3 regions of the Microbaculum mangrovi genome follow, and region 2 is predicted to be linked to each of the others. Evidence: predicted binding sites of a transcription regulator. Region 2 holds the regulator's gene; each other region holds the start of a gene.
What was found. Region 2 encodes LexA, which represses DNA repair genes until DNA is damaged. Its sites were predicted from a motif close to TGTTCNNNNTGTGTTCNG; they were not measured.
Positions count from the first base shown of each region.

Region 1: ACSF9G_RS06305 (helicase-related protein) is a predicted target of LexA. The motif match lies at 2,010-2,027, and genes of this name have one in related genera.
Region 3: recA (recombinase RecA) is a predicted target of LexA. The motif match lies at 3,142-3,159, and genes of this name have one in related genera.

Region 1 is NZ_JBPODT010000001.1:1,316,593-1,321,520, forward strand. It holds gene ACSF9G_RS06295 (DUF3108 domain-containing protein) at 1-855, shown strand, start outside; gene ACSF9G_RS06300 (class I SAM-dependent methyltransferase) at 988-1,719, shown strand; gene ACSF9G_RS06305 (helicase-related protein) at 2,159-4,928, shown strand, end outside.
Region 2 is NZ_JBPODT010000002.1:1,167,887-1,172,814, reverse strand. It holds gene ACSF9G_RS11870 (ComEC/Rec2 family competence protein) at 1-1,392, shown strand, start outside; gene lexA (transcriptional repressor LexA) at 1,408-2,124, opposite strand; gene ACSF9G_RS11860 (molybdopterin molybdotransferase MoeA) at 2,298-3,509, opposite strand; gene moaC (cyclic pyranopterin monophosphate synthase MoaC) at 3,514-4,017, opposite strand; gene trpC (indole-3-glycerol phosphate synthase TrpC) at 4,037-4,849, opposite strand; gene trpD (anthranilate phosphoribosyltransferase) at 4,854-4,928, opposite strand, start outside.
Region 3 is NZ_JBPODT010000001.1:439,606-444,533, forward strand. It holds gene ACSF9G_RS02110 (hypothetical protein) at 1-71, shown strand, start outside; gene ACSF9G_RS02115 (MFS transporter) at 68-2,047, shown strand; gene ACSF9G_RS02120 (ABC transporter substrate-binding protein) at 2,061-3,050, shown strand; gene recA (recombinase RecA) at 3,245-4,345, shown strand; gene alaS (alanine--tRNA ligase) at 4,555-4,928, shown strand, end outside.

The DNA.
Region 1 (4,928 bases), on a different contig from region 2:
TCGTTGGCCGGTCTTGGCGGAAGGTCCGCCTGCGCGGTCGCGTTTGCGGGTCTGATCCTGTCGGCAGGCACGACTTCGGCCGCCGAGTACAAGTTCAAGACCGATTACAGTGCCTATCTCGCCGGCGTCCCGGTCGGCAAGGCGACCCTCAGCGGCACATTCGACGGCCCTCAGTACCGTCTCGACGGTTACGGCAAGCTCACCGGGCTCGCGGGCGCCGTCTACGACTATACCGCCAGCGCCTCCTCGGCCGGTCGCCTGATGTCGGGCGGAACCCAGCCGCGCGCCTTCAGCGTCGACGCCACCGACGGCAAGAAGTCCGCCAAGGTCCGCATGACCATGAACCAGGACGGCGTCCGCCGCCTGAAGTTGACCCCGCCCGTGCCCAAGGAGTGGTACAAGCATCCCAAACGGGTGCAGGTCACCGACGCGCATACCAAGAATACCGTCGATCCGATGAGCGCCCTGATCGTCACCGGCGGCAATACGCCGAACGGGATCGACAAGCGCGCCTGCGAACGCACCGTGCCGATCTACAACGGCCGCGAGCGGTTCGACGTGACCCTCGAGTTCCGCAAGGTCGAATCGATCTCCGACAGCAATGTCCCCGGCGGTCAGGTGCTCGTCTGCGGCGCCCACTACCGCGCGATCGCCGGCCATCGCACCGACAAGAAGGAGGTGGAGATGGCCGAAAAGATCGATATCGAGCTGAAGCTCGCCCCGGTCGCCGGATCCGATCTGCTGGTGCCCTACCGCATCTCGATCCCGACGCCGATCGGTCTCGCCGTCATCCAGGCCGGCGCGACCACGACGACCGGCGCGCTGAACGCGCGCGCAGCAGCGCTCCGCGAATAATCGGCTTACATCCGGCAATCCGCACCTCGGCACCGGCCGCGGCTATGGTGCCGACGTAGCGGTGATTGTTGACATGCGGTCAAATCGGCCATTCGTCGATGACAGGAATGCCGCTCCGAGGTTTGCGGCCGCATGAACCGTCTGTACGACACAATCGGCCTGAGCTACGCGGATCTGCGTCGACCCGACCAGCGAATTGCCCGGCAAGTCGAAACGGCCCTCGGTGATGCGGAAACCGTCTTGAACGTCGGGGCCGGGACAGGCTCCTACGAGCCTTCTGGTCGCAGGATTACGGCTGTCGACCCCTCGGCCAGGATGATCGGGCAGCGATCTGCGTCGGACGCGACCGTCATTCAGGCAAGCGCGGAGAATCTGCCCTTCGACGACAATTCGTTCGATGCCGCGATGGCTGTTCTGACCATCCACCACTGGTCGGACAAGGAGAGGGGCGTCGCCGAGATACGACGCGTGACCCGCGGAAAAATCGTCTTCCTGACCTATGACCCTTCGTTTCGCGGGCTCTGGCTCGCCGAGTATTTTCCGGCGCTCGTTTCACTGGACGAAGACCAGATGCCCACGATGACCGACTTCGCACGCTGGCTCGGGCCCGTCTCGGTTTCGCCAGTGCCTGTTCCGCACGACTGCACGGACGGGTTTCTGGCCGGCTACTGGCGGCGTCCGGCAGCCTACCTCGACGAGAGAGTTCGCGCCGCAATGTCCTGTTTTTGGGCAATGGGCGACGTTTCGGAGGGACTGGCGAAGCTGGCGAACGATCTGGAAAGCGGAGGATGGGACCGCCGCCACGGACGTTTCGCCGGTCTCGAAGCCCTCGATTGCGGCTACCGGCTGGTTGAGAGCCGATGAAGTGCCGGAGGTCCGGCAGGTCCCATTCGACCCTCCCGGCTTTCAGCCTGCCGCCTGCCCTTCCCTCGCCATGCCCCCGTCACCATCTTCAGACCCAATCGCCGCTGACTGTCGATCTCCACCGACCTGCAATTGTGGATTACCTCCAATCGCGGGTTAACGTTTGACCCGCGCCCAGAGCCACGCCGCAAACGGCCGAATCCAGATTTCGTAGGACTATGAACGACCTACCCAATATCTTGCCGGGAACGAAACGCGATTCCGTCCGAGTCAGCGATTCGGCCAGCATTTGTTCTAGGCTCGTTCCACAGATTAACGGCGACCGCGAATCTGTGCCGAAATGGAACGCTGGCGCTTACCTTGACCTCGGTTCGGCCTTTACAGCGCCCCGCGAAGATGCGACAGCCGCGCCCTTGAAGTCCCTCGCCCGGGAGGCGTCATGAGTATCGCGCCGGATGTCGGCCATCATCCCGCGGCGCGCAGCCGCGCGGTGACGGCCATTTTGGGCCCGACCAATACGGGCAAGACCCATCTCGCCATCGAGCGGATGCTGGGCCACGAGTCCGGCGTCATCGGCCTGCCGCTGAGGCTGCTCGCGCGCGAGGTCTACAATCGCGTCGTCGACCGCGTGGGCGCGGAAGCCGTCGCGCTGGTCACCGGCGAGGAGAAGATCAAGCCGGAAAACCCGAAATACTGGGTCTGCACCGTCGAGGCGATGCCACGCGACCTCGACGTCGCCTTCGTCGCCATCGACGAGGTGCAGCTTGCAGCCGACCTCGACCGCGGCCACGTCTTCACCGACCGCATCCTGCGCCGGCGCGGCCGCGAGGAGACGCTGCTGCTGGGCGCGGCCACCATGCGGCCGATCCTGACGCGGATGATGCCGAACCTGAACGTCATCACCCGCCCGCGCCTGTCGCATCTGGCCTACTCGGGGCAGAAGAAGATCACCCGCCTGCCGCGCCGCTCGGCGATCGTCGCCTTCTCCGCCGACGACGTCTACGCCATCGCCGAGTTGGTCCGTCGCCAGCGCGGCGGCGCCGCGGTGGTGCTCGGCGCGCTCAGTCCCCGCACCCGCAACGCCCAGGTCGGGCTCTACCAGAACGGCGACGTCGACTTCCTGGTCGCTACCGACGCCATCGGCATGGGCCTCAACCTCGACGTCGATCACGTCGCCTTCGCGGCGCGGCGCAAGTTCGACGGCTGGCAGTTCCGCGACCTCAACCCCGCCGAGATGGGCCAGGTCGCCGGCCGCGCCGGCCGCCACATGCGCGACGGCACCTTCGGCGTCACCGGCCGCGTCGACCCGCTCGAGGACGAGCTCGTCGCGCGCCTGGAAAGCCACGATTTCGAGCCGGTACGCATCCTGCAGTGGCGCAACACCCATCTCGATTTCACCAGCATGGAAAGCCTGCACGCGAGCCTGGCCGCCACGCCGCGCGAGGACACGCTGACCCGCGCGCCCGCGAGCGACGACGTTCTGGCGCTGGAGGCCGTCACCCGCGATCTGGAGATCGCCGACATCGCCAGGGGCCGCGATGCCGTGGAGCTCTTGTGGGACGTCTGCCAGGTCCCCGACTATCGCAAGATCGCGCCCGCCAACCACGCCGAGCTGGTCGCCACGCTCTATAGCCAGTTGATGCGCTACGGCCGCATCGACGACGACTGGTTCGCGCGCCAGATCGGCCAATGCGACCGCGACGACGGCGATATCGACACCCTGTCCAACCGCATTGCCCATATCCGCACCTGGACCTTCGTCGCCAACCGGCCCGAGTGGCTCGGCGATCCCGCCCATTGGCAGGAGCGCGCCCGCGCTGTAGAGGACCGGCTGTCCGACGCCCTGCACGAACGTCTGGCGCAGCGTTTCGTCGATCGCCGCACCAGCGTGCTTGCCCGAAGCCTGAGGGAGAATCCGGCCATGGAAGCCGAAATCGACGCCAGTGGAGACGTAACCGTCGAGGGGCACCATGTCGGCCGCCTCGAGGGATTGCGATTCACGCCCGACCCGGAAGCCGACGGCCAGCACCTGAAGGCCATCGCCGCCGCCGCGCGGCGTACCCTGACGGGAGAGCTCACCACCCGCGCCGAGCGCCTTGCCAAGGACGCCGACGAGGTGATCCAGCTCAGCCTCGACGGCACCTTCACCTGGCGCGGGGCCACGATCGGCCGCGTCGAGAAGGGTGATTCCGTCCTGAACCCGCGCGTCGTTCTGCTGGCCGACGAACACCTGGCCGGCGCCCCGCGCGAGAACGCCGAGGCGCGTCTGGCCAAGTGGATCGGCGACCGCATCTCGGCGCACCTCGGGCCGCTGCGCGCGCTCGAAAGCGACGAGGCGATCGCCGGCATGGCGCGCGGCGTCGCCTTCCAGCTCGGCGAGGCGCTGGGCGTGCTCGAGCGGCCGCGCGTTGCCGACGAGGTGAAGGCCCTGAGCCAGGACGACCGCGCGCTGCTCCGGAAGCACGGCGTACGCTTCGGCGCCCACCACGTCTATCTGCCGGTGTTGCTCAAGCCGGGTCCGCGCGTTCTCGCCGCCCAGCTCTGGGCACTGCATCATGGCGGGCTGCATCAGCCCGGCTTCGACGACATCGCCGCCCTTGCCCAGAGCGGGCGCATGTCGGTCGCCGTCACGCCGGGCACCGCGCGAAGCCTCTACCGCGCCTTCGGCTTCCGCGCCTGCGGCAGCCGCGCGGTGCGCATCGACATCCTCGAGCGCATCGCCGATCTGATCCGCACCGCCCTGTCCTGGCGCCCCGACGGCGACGCCGCCCCGCCCCCCGGCGCGGTCGACGGCCGCACGTTCCGGATAAGCGAACAGATGACGTCGCTTGCCGGCTGCGCCGGCGACGACTTCGCAGAGATCCTCAAGGCCCTGGGCTACCGCAGCGAACGCCGCCCCGCGCCCGCGACGCCGGAGGCGAAAGCGGAGCCGGCACCGCAGACCGCCATTGCCGGGGACGAGGCGCCAACGCCGGAACTCCCCGTTGCGGAAACCGAAACGGCGACTGCCGACGAAGCCGCGGCAGAGGCGGCGGAACCGTCCGCCGGAACGAGCGTCGACGCTCCCCAGGCCGAGGCCGTCCCGGACTCAGCGGAGTCGGAGGCGCCGCTATCGGTAGCCCCGGCGCCGCTAATGGCGGCTCCGGAGGTGATGGAACCCGCAACCGCGCCAGCCGAGGCGGAGCCCACTGAAGCGGCCGCCACGCCAA
Region 2 (4,928 bases):
CGGTCGCTGCCTGGCTCCGTCGGTGCGATCGCGACGGCGCTTGTGACCGGTGAGCGCGGCGCGATACCCGAAGCCGACGAGGACGCGCTTCGGGCCTCCGGCCTGGCGCACATCCTGGCGATCTCGGGCCTGCACATGATGCTTGTCGTCGGGACGCTGTTCTGGTTCGCCCGTGCCTGCTTCGCGCTGTCGCCGGATCTCGCGCTGACCCGGCCGATCAAGAAGTGGGCGGCGTCGATCGCTCTGATCGGCGGGCTCGGCTACCTGGTGCTGTCTGGCGCCTCGATCGCAACGCAGCGCGCCTTCATCATGGCGGCGATCATGCTGGTCGCCGTGCTGCTCGACCGGCCTGCGATCACGCTGCGCAACGTCGCGATCGCTGCATCGATCGTGCTCGTGCTGACGCCCGAAGCGCTCGTGACGGCGAGCTTCCAGATGTCGTTCGCCGCGACCGTGGCCCTGATATCGGCCTATGAGGCGCTTCGGTCCTGGTCGCTTGCGCGCGGCGAGAGCGCGGTTTCGCCGCAGATCCGCTTTCTCGTTCGTGCCGTGCTTGGTCTCATGTTCACCGCGCTGATCGCCGGGTTGGCGACGGGACCGTTCGCTGCCTATCACTTCAACCGCGTGGCGATCTACGGGTTGATCGCCAACGTCGCGGCGATGCCGCTCGTCAGCGTGCTGGTCATGCCGTCCGCTCTGTTCGCGATGTTGCTCATGCCCTTCGGGCTGGAGGGGCTCGCGCTCGCCCCGATGGGGCAGGGCATCGAGGGCGTTCTCGCCGTGGCCAGGACGGTTGCCGGCTGGGACGGGGCGGTGCGCATGGTCCCGCAGGTGCCGGCGGTCGCGTTGCTTCTGACGATTGCCGGCGGGCTCTGGCTGTTGCTTTGGCGCACGGGCGTCCGACTCCTGGGGCTACCGTTCATTGCGGCCGGAGTCGGCCTGACCGTGCTCTCCGGGCCTCCGGACCTCTTCGTCGCGCGGGACCTGCGGATGGCGGCGCTGCGGATGCAGGATGGCGAGCTGGCGTTCCTGCCAAAGGCCGGATCGGACTACGAGGTGGAGGTGTGGCTGCGCAGCGCCGGCCTCGTGCCCGAAGGGACACCGCGAAGACGGGCGGACTGCGACGAGTGGGCCTGTGTCGCCGACAACGGCCGCCTGCGTGTTTCCTACGTGAGCGATCCGGTGGCGTTTGCGGAGGATTGCGCCTGGGCAGACGTCGTCGTCACACCGATCTCGCCGCCTCAGTGGTGCAGGGACGACGCAATCGTGATCGGTCCGCAGGATGCCGCGCGGTCCGGCGCGATCACGCTCACAAAGACAGCCAACGGCATCGCCATCGAGACGGCGGCGGACCGGTCCGGCGACCGCCCCTGGACGCGCCGGGCCCGCTGAGTCCGGCGGGCGCCTTCAGTATTGACGGATGAGGCCGACCAGCCGGCCCTGAATGGCAACCCGGTCCGGACCGAAAATCCGGGTTTCGTAGGCCGGGTTTGCCGCCTCCAGCGCGATCGATGCGCCCTTGCGGCGCAGGCGCTTCAAGGTGGCTTCCTCGTCGTCGATCAGCGCCACCACGATATCGCCCGTGTCGGCGGTGTCCGTCTTGCGGATCAGGACCGTGTCGCCGTCGAGGATACCGGCGTCGACCATGGAGTCGCCGCGTACCTCGAGGGCGAAATGCTCGCCCTTCGTCAGAAGCTCGACCGGCACCTGGATCGAATGGCTGTGGTTCTGGATCGCCGAGATCGGCGTGCCCGCGGCAATGCGGCCCATGACGGGGACCGCCACCGCGTTCGAGTTTGCAGCTTCGGTCTCGACGGGCTCGGGTGCGGGGGGCGGAACCTTGCCGAGACTGCCCTCGATGACGCTCGGTGCGAAGCCGCGACCGCGCGCGGCAAGTCCCGGTGCCACCGAGTCTGGCAGCCGGACGATTTCCAGCGCACGGGCGCGATGCGGCAGGCGTCGGATGAAGCCGCGCTCCTCGAGCGCCGTGATGAGCCGGTGGATGCCGGATTTCGAGCGCAGGTCCAGCGCTTCCTTCATCTCGTCGAAGGAGGGTGGCACGCCCGATTCCTTGAGACGTTCGTGGATGAACATCAGCAATTCATGCTGTTTCCGCGTGAGCATTGCGCGCTCCCGTTGCCGCTTCCGCCCGTCTTCGGGCGCCAGGGTGTGTACAAATCAAGAACAAACATACATGTTCTTGTTGTGTTCGGCAACGGCTAATATCGCGTGCAAACTGGCGCCAGATGGGTCCGATGCGCCGGGGGCGTCTTTGCGAATCGGAATTCGCCCGGGCTCTAGAAGTCCATCAGGAGCGCTCGGCAGGTCTCGCCGGCCTTCGCGGCCGGGGCGAAGGGCGGGCGGATGATCAGCGCGTCGGCCCTGGCCAGCGTGGCCAGCATGGAGCTGTCCTGCCTGCCGAAGGGCGTGACGACGAGGGTGCCGTCGGGATCGATGCTGGACATCGCGCGCAGATAATCCTGGCGCTGATCGTTTTCGCCGAGATCCGCGCCGAGGCGCGCGTTGGTCTCGCCGGACCGCGTTTCCGTAAGGCCGCTCAGCGCGTGGATCAGTGGCACGAGGAACAGCCGCGCGGTGATCATCGCCGAGACCGGATTGCCGGGCAGCCCGAGGAATCGACTGGCGCCGAACATGCCGAACATCAGCGGCTTGCCGGGCCGCATGGCGATCTTCCAGAAATCGAGCGACAGGCCTTCGGCGACCAGAACGTCCTGGACGATGTCATGCTCGCCGACCGAAGCGCCGCCGAGGGTCACCAGGACATCGGCGGCGGAGTCCCGCGCTTTCGCGACGGCGCCGGCCAGGGCCTCGCGGTCGTCCGCCGCGATGCCGAGATCGACGGGAATGCCGCCGGCCCGCCGGACAATGGCCGCAAGCCCGAAGCCGTTGGACGCGATGATCTTTTCCGGTCCGGGATCGGAGCCGGGCAGGGCGAGCTCGTCGCCTGTCGACAGGATCGCGACCCTCGGCCGGCCATGTACGGACAGGTCGGCATGGTTCATCGCGGCGGCGAGGGCGATGGCGCGCGGGTCGGCACGGCGGCCGGCGCCGAGCAGCACGTCGCCTTCGGCGAAGTCGAGCCCGCGTTTGCGCACGAACCGGCCGATGCCGGAGGATTCAAGAACGGTGACCTCGTCGCCGGCGCGCTCGGTATCTTCCTGGATGACGATCGCGTCGGCGCCGTCGGGCAGGGGGGCGCCGGTGAAGATGCGCACGGCTTCGCCCGGACCGACCGTTCCCTGGAAGGAATGGCCGGCGGGGGCGGCTCCGATGACGCGCAGACGCGCGGGCACGGTCGCGACGTCGGCGGCGCGCACCGCATAGCCGTCCATCGCCGAGGTGTCCCAGGGCGGCTGCGTGCGCCGGGCGGCGATGTCCTCAGCGAGGACACGGTCCAGCGCGTCGTCGAGGGGCACCCGCTCGGCGGGCCTTGGGGGAACGCCTTCGACGATGCGCCGCAGGGCTTCTTCGACCGGGAGGAGGGCCATGGTCTCAGCCATCCTGTCCGCTGTCGTCGGCGTGCCAGCTGCCCGAGCGGCCACCGGATTTCTCCAGCAGGCGAATGCCGGTGATCTCGATGCCGCGGTCGACCGCCTTGACCATGTCGTAGACGGTCAGGCAGGCGACGCCGACGGCGGTCAGCGCTTCCATCTCGACACCGGTCTGGCCGGTCACCTTGGCCGTCGCCGTCACGCGCACGGCGCTTTCTGCGGCAACCGGCTCGAGATCGACGGACACCTTCGACAGGCCGAGCGGATGGCAGAGCGGGATCAGCTCGTGGGTGCGCTTGGCGCCCATGATGCCGGCGATGCGGGCCGTACCGAGCACGTCGCCCTTCTTGGCCTCGCCCCGGACGATCAGGTCCAGCGTCTCCGGCGCCATCCGAACCCAGCCTTCGGCCGTCGCCGAACGGGCGGTGACCGCCTTGCCGGAGACATCGACCATGCGGGCGGTGCCGGTCTCGTCGAGGTGGGTGAGGGCCTTGTCGGCGCACATGGGCGGCGCTCGCTCCAGCCTATACGGCCACGTCGGCGGCGGTTCGCGACAACAGCGTGCGGGTCGCCGCGGTGACGTCGTCCTGGCGCATCAGGCTTTCGCCCACCAGGATCGCATTGATGCCGGCATCGGCAAGCAGGGCTACGTCGGCGGGCGTGAAGATGCCGCTCTCGCCGACCAGGGTATAGTCGTCCGGTACAGCCTTCGCCAATTCGACCGATGTCTTAAGAGAGGTTTCGAACGTCCTGAGATTTCTATTGTTTATGCCGATCATTTTCGACCTGAGTTGCAACGCCCGGTCGAGTTCGGCCGTGTCGTGGATCTCGATCAGGACGGACATGCCGTAGATCTCGGCGGCATTCTCGAGCGCGGCGGCCTCGTCGTCGGTGACGGCGGCCATGATGATCAGGATGCAGTCGGCGCCCCAGGCGCGGGCCTCATCGACCTGGTAGGGATCGAACAGAAAATCCTTGCGCAGGACGGGCAGGGAAACGGCGTCGCGCGCGGCGGTCAGATAGTCGGGGCTGCCCATGAACGAGGGGCCATCGGTCAAGATCGACAGGCAGGCCGCGCCTCCGGCCTCATAGGCGCTGGCGAGTTTCGGCGGATCGAAATCCGGGCGGATAAGCCCCTTCGACGGGCTCGCCTTCTTGATCTCCGCAATCAGCGCGGTCTCGCCCCTGGCGATACGGGCGTCGAGCGCCTCCTTGAACGGGCGTACCGGGGGGGCGTGACGGGCGGCCGCACAGACATCGACGAGCGGCCGTGTGGCCTTGGCGGCGGCGATTTCCTCGCGCTTGTAGGCCTCGATTTTCTTCAGGATGTCGGCCATGGCCTCACGCGGTCGAAACGGTGACGAGCTTTTGCAGAACGGCGAGTGCGTCGCCGGAATCGATCGCCCTGGCCGCTAT
Region 3 (4,928 bases), on a different contig from region 2:
TCGACACGGCCGAAGCGCGATATCGCGCGGTCGGACAATCGCTCGGCGACGAAAAAGACGGCGCGCCATGAGAGTGCGCGCCCTCGATCGCGAAGGACTGCGCTCCCGCTTGAGCTGGGTGCTGGCGACGACCGTCATGGTGTCCGTGCTGGTGGTCGGCATCATCTGCATCCGTTCCTTCGACAGGGCCGTCGAACCGGAGCTGCTCAACAGGACGCGCCTGATAGGGTCGATCGTCCGCAACGAGATCCAGCGTGTCCTCGATCTGGGAATCCCCTTCGATGCGATCGTCGGGCTGGACCAGCATCTCTCCGGCATTCTCACCAAGTTCAATGAGGTGCAGGGCATCGCCATCATTTCGGCCTCGGGACAGACACTGGCCGCGGTCGCACGCCCATTGCCCCCCGCCGTGTTCCAGAACGCTCTCATCGATCAGGTCATTACGCTTCGGGAAACGACGTTCGAGTTGCCGATCCTGGAGGGCAACGAACTGGTCGGCAGGATCAAGGTCGAGACCAGCCCACTCTTCGTCCAGACCCGGCTGCGTGAGGTTCTCCTCGATGTGATGGTGGTGGCGCTCGTCGCCACGCTGCTGGCGCTGGAACTCGCGCTGGCGATCGCCACCGGTTCGGTCGGTAAGCCGTTCGACCGGGTATTCCGTCTCCTGGTCGAGCAGTCACGGAGCGATTTCCGGCACAGCGTTCGCGCCGGCGGTCTCGGCGCGCTCGGCCGCGCCGCCGCCCGCCTCAACGATCACGCCACGGACCTGGCGCAGCGGCAGGCATCCCTGCCGCTGGCGCTGCGGACGACCGCGATGGCGGGCGCCGGCGTGAAGATCGCCATGGCGCGCGCCGAACGATTGAGACTGTCGGATATCGGCGATATCCGGCTTGCGCTGTTCCTGTTCTCCGTCGCCACGGAAATCAGCGCCGCGTTCCTGCCGCTCTACGCTCGGAATGCCGGCAGGCCCGATTGGCTGAGCGCCGATCTGGCCGCGGCCGCACCCCTGGTTCTCTACCTGGTTGCGCTGGCGGCTTTGTCGCCGTTCGCGGGCTCCCTGGCGCAACGCTTCGGCGCGCGCCGGCTGTTCCTGGGATCGGTCCCGCCTGTCGTCGTGGCGCTTGCCGGGATGGCGGTCAGCGACAGCCTGATCGAGATCACGTTTTGGCGCGGGGTCACGGCGATCTTCTACGCCACCGCGACCATCTCCTGCCAGGAATACGCCATTCGCGCCGCCGACGCGCTGGGAAACACACGGTCTGTCGGCGCGTTCGTGGTGGTCGTCTATGCAGGCGTATTCTGCGGATCGGCGCTCGGCGGCCTCATAGCGGGCCGCCTGGGGTTCTCCCTCGCCTTCGCGACCGGTGCGCTCTTCGCGGCATTTTCCGGCGTCCTTGGATATTTCATGATGCGCGGGCGGGCCGGGGATCCGCATATCGGGGACACGCGCCGCCCGCAGGACACGCCACGGCGCCCTCGGCTCGGCGCCCGCTATCTGGCGCTTCTTCTTGGTGTTGCCGTTCCGATGAACGCGGCCACCGCGATCCTCATTTGGTACCTCACGCCCCTCACGCTTGCCGACGCCGGCTACGGCTCTGCCGACATCGCGCGTGTTGTCATGCTCTACTATCTGGCGGTCGTGCTGTTCGGGCCCACGGTCGCCCGCCTGTCGGACACCCGGCTCGGCTCGGTGCCGTTCATTCTGACGGGAACGCTGGCATCGGCGGCCGCGCTCCTGTCCCTGACGGTTTGGGACGGCTTCTGGGCAATCACGCTGGCCGTGGCCGGCCTGGGCGTCGGTCACACGCTCATCCGGGCACCGCTCTACAGCCAGGCGATCGCGATGACAGCCGGCTCGGGCATGGCCCTCAGCGTCCTGAGGCTTGTCGAACGGGTCGGCGCGATCATCGGACTGGGGGCGAGCGCATTGCTGCTTGGCGACATGGGCGCCGCGACCAGCATACGCGCGCTGGGCATTGCGGTGATTTGCGGTATGGTTCTCTACGCTGTCTTAGAAGCCGTCGAGAGAAGGCGGCCTGGGGCCTAGGGAGATCAATCGTATGCGCATAGTCGTGGCAACGGTGGCGGCTTGCTTGTTGTTCACGGCGCCGGCTGCGGCGGCCCAGTTCAACGTGATGATTGCGACCTGGCGCGGCTGCGAGGAGGCCTGCCAGGGGTTTCAGGACTACCTGACCGAAAAGGGGGTCGACGCGGCCTTCATCCTGCGCGACGCGGATCAGAAGAAGGAAATCCTGCCGGACATTCTCGCCGAGGCGCGCGCGGAACAAGTCGATCTCATCCTGTCATGGGGCACCACGGTCACCCGCGGTATCGCGGGGACGCTTTCCGAGCTTGGCGACGCCGCCTTCAATCACGACATCCCGCAGGTCTTCACGATCGTCGCCGATCCTGTCGGGGCCGGCATAATCGAGTCCCTGGACAGTACCGGCCGGCCGAACGTCACGGGAACCTATAACCGCGTGCCGGAAGACGTGAACATCCAGACGATCCGTGCATACCTTCCCGACTTCGAGCACCTCGGACTGATGTATAGCGCCAGTGAAAAGAACTCCGTTCTGAAACGCGACGAAATCGCCGGACTGAGCAAGGAACTGGGCTTTGCGTTTACCGCCGTCGAGCTTCCGGCCGGCGGGGACGGCGAACCCCGGATCGAGGACATCGCGCCGAAAGTCGCCGAGCTGAAGGCCGCCGGCGTCGACTTCATCTATCTGGGTTCATCGTCGTTCTTGCGTGAGAACGGAGGCGCCGTGACGGGAGCGGCGATGCAGAACGGGATTCCGGTGCTCAGCCCGTACGAATCGCTGGTGCGCGACTCCGAAGCGCTGATTTCCGTCGCGCCGCGCTACTACGAGGTCGGGCGTCTTGCCGGAGAACAGGCGGAAAAAATACTCGTCGGCGGGGCCCAGGCCGGTGACCTGCCGGTTGCCCGCATGACGAACTTCGCAATCGTCATCAACATGGACGTCGCCAAGAAGCTTAAGCGCTTCCCCCCTATCGACCTGTTGCAGGTCGCCGAGACCGTTCCGTAAGCGACCGGTTCTCGCGATTGCGCCATCGCTCGTCGCGGAAGCGCGGCGGCCAAATCTCCCGCGGGCCCCGGGATTGCTCCACTCGGCAAGATGTTCCCATTGTGTTCTTGGAACAAACCGGGTACATTCTGCGCAACCGGATCGCATTCGCTCTGGTGAATCACGAGCCCCTTGTGGAATAAGGAGTGGGACCGATGGCTGTATCTCCGCTGCGCGTCGTTGAAGGAGTCGGAATGGACAAGAACAAGGCGCTCGAAGCCGCGCTCGGACAGATCGAACGCCACTTCGGCAAGGGTTCGATCATGCGGCTCGGCCAGGACGGCAAGGTCGTCGAGATCGCCTCGATCCCGACCGGCTCGCTCGGCCTGGACATCGCACTTGGCATCGGCGGCCTGCCGCGCGGCCGCGTTGTCGAGATCTACGGGCCGGAATCCTCCGGCAAGACAACGCTGGCGCTGCACACGGTCGCCGAAGCCCAGAAGCGCGGCGGCATCTGCGCCTTCATCGACGCCGAGCACGCCCTCGATCCCACCTATGCCAAGAAGCTCGGCGTCGGCGTCGACGACCTGCTGATTTCCCAGCCCGACACCGGCGAACAGGCGCTCGAGATCGCCGACACGCTGGTGCGCTCCGGCGCGATCGACGTTCTCGTCATCGACTCCGTCGCCGCGCTGACCCCGCGCGCCGAGCTGGAAGGCGAGATGGGCGACTCCCTGCCCGGCATGCAGGCCCGCCTGATGAGCCAGGCGCTCAGGAAGCTGACCAGCTCGATTTCCCGCTCCAACACCATGGTCATCTTCATCAACCAGATCCGCATGAAGATCGGCGTGATGTTCGGCAGCCCGGAGACCACCACCGGCGGCAACGCGCTCAAGTTCTATGCCTCCGTCCGCCTCGACATCCGCCGCATCGGCGCGATCAAGGACCGCGACGAGGTCGTCGGCAACCAGACCCGGGTGAAGGTGGTGAAGAACAAGCTCGCCCCGCCCTTCCGCGAGATCGAGTTCGACATCATGTACGGCGAGGGTATCTCCAAGACCGGCGAACTGCTCGACCTCGGCGTCAAGGCCGGCGTCGTCGAGAAGTCCGGCGCCTGGTTCTCCTACGATAGCCAGCGCCTCGGCCAGGGCCGGGAGAACTCCAAGCAATTCCTGCGCGACAACACCGAGATCGCCAACCAGATCGAGACGGCGATCCGCCAAAATGCGGGCCTTTCGGTCTCCCTGGCCAGCAAATCCAGTAAGTCCGGCAACGACGGGGCCGACGACGACGGCGACGCCGCGCTGGAGGCCTGACCAGCCACGCACCATCGCAAATCCTTGCCGGGACGGCGCGTCGCCTTGTGCGACGCGCCGTTTCGCTTATGTGATCCGGTGGACAGCCTGCGGGCCCGTCGCTAAAACCACGCGCGGCCGTCCAGTTTGGCCGCACCGGCGGGATCGGCCCGCCGCCCCGACACTTTCAGTGCAGGGCCTTTTCCAGTGCAAGACAGGTGTACCGCCCGATGACCGGCGTCAACGAGATCCGCACCGCGTTCCTCGACTATTTCAACCGGAACGGCCACGAAATCGTCGCCTCGAGCCCGCTCGTGCCGCGCAACGATCCGACGCTAATGTTCACCAACGCCGGCATGGTGCAGTTCAAGAACGTCTTTACCGGCGCCGAGCACCGGCCCTACTCCCGCGCGGTGACGGCCCAGAAGTGCGTGCGCGCCGGCGGCAAGCACAATGATCTCGACAATGTCGGCTACACCGCCCGGCACCACACCTTCTTCGAGATGCTCGGCAATTTCTCGTTCGGCGACTACTTCAAGGATCTCGCCATCGAGCTCGCCTGGAACCTCGTCACCCGCGAGTTCGGCCTCGACAGGGATCGCCT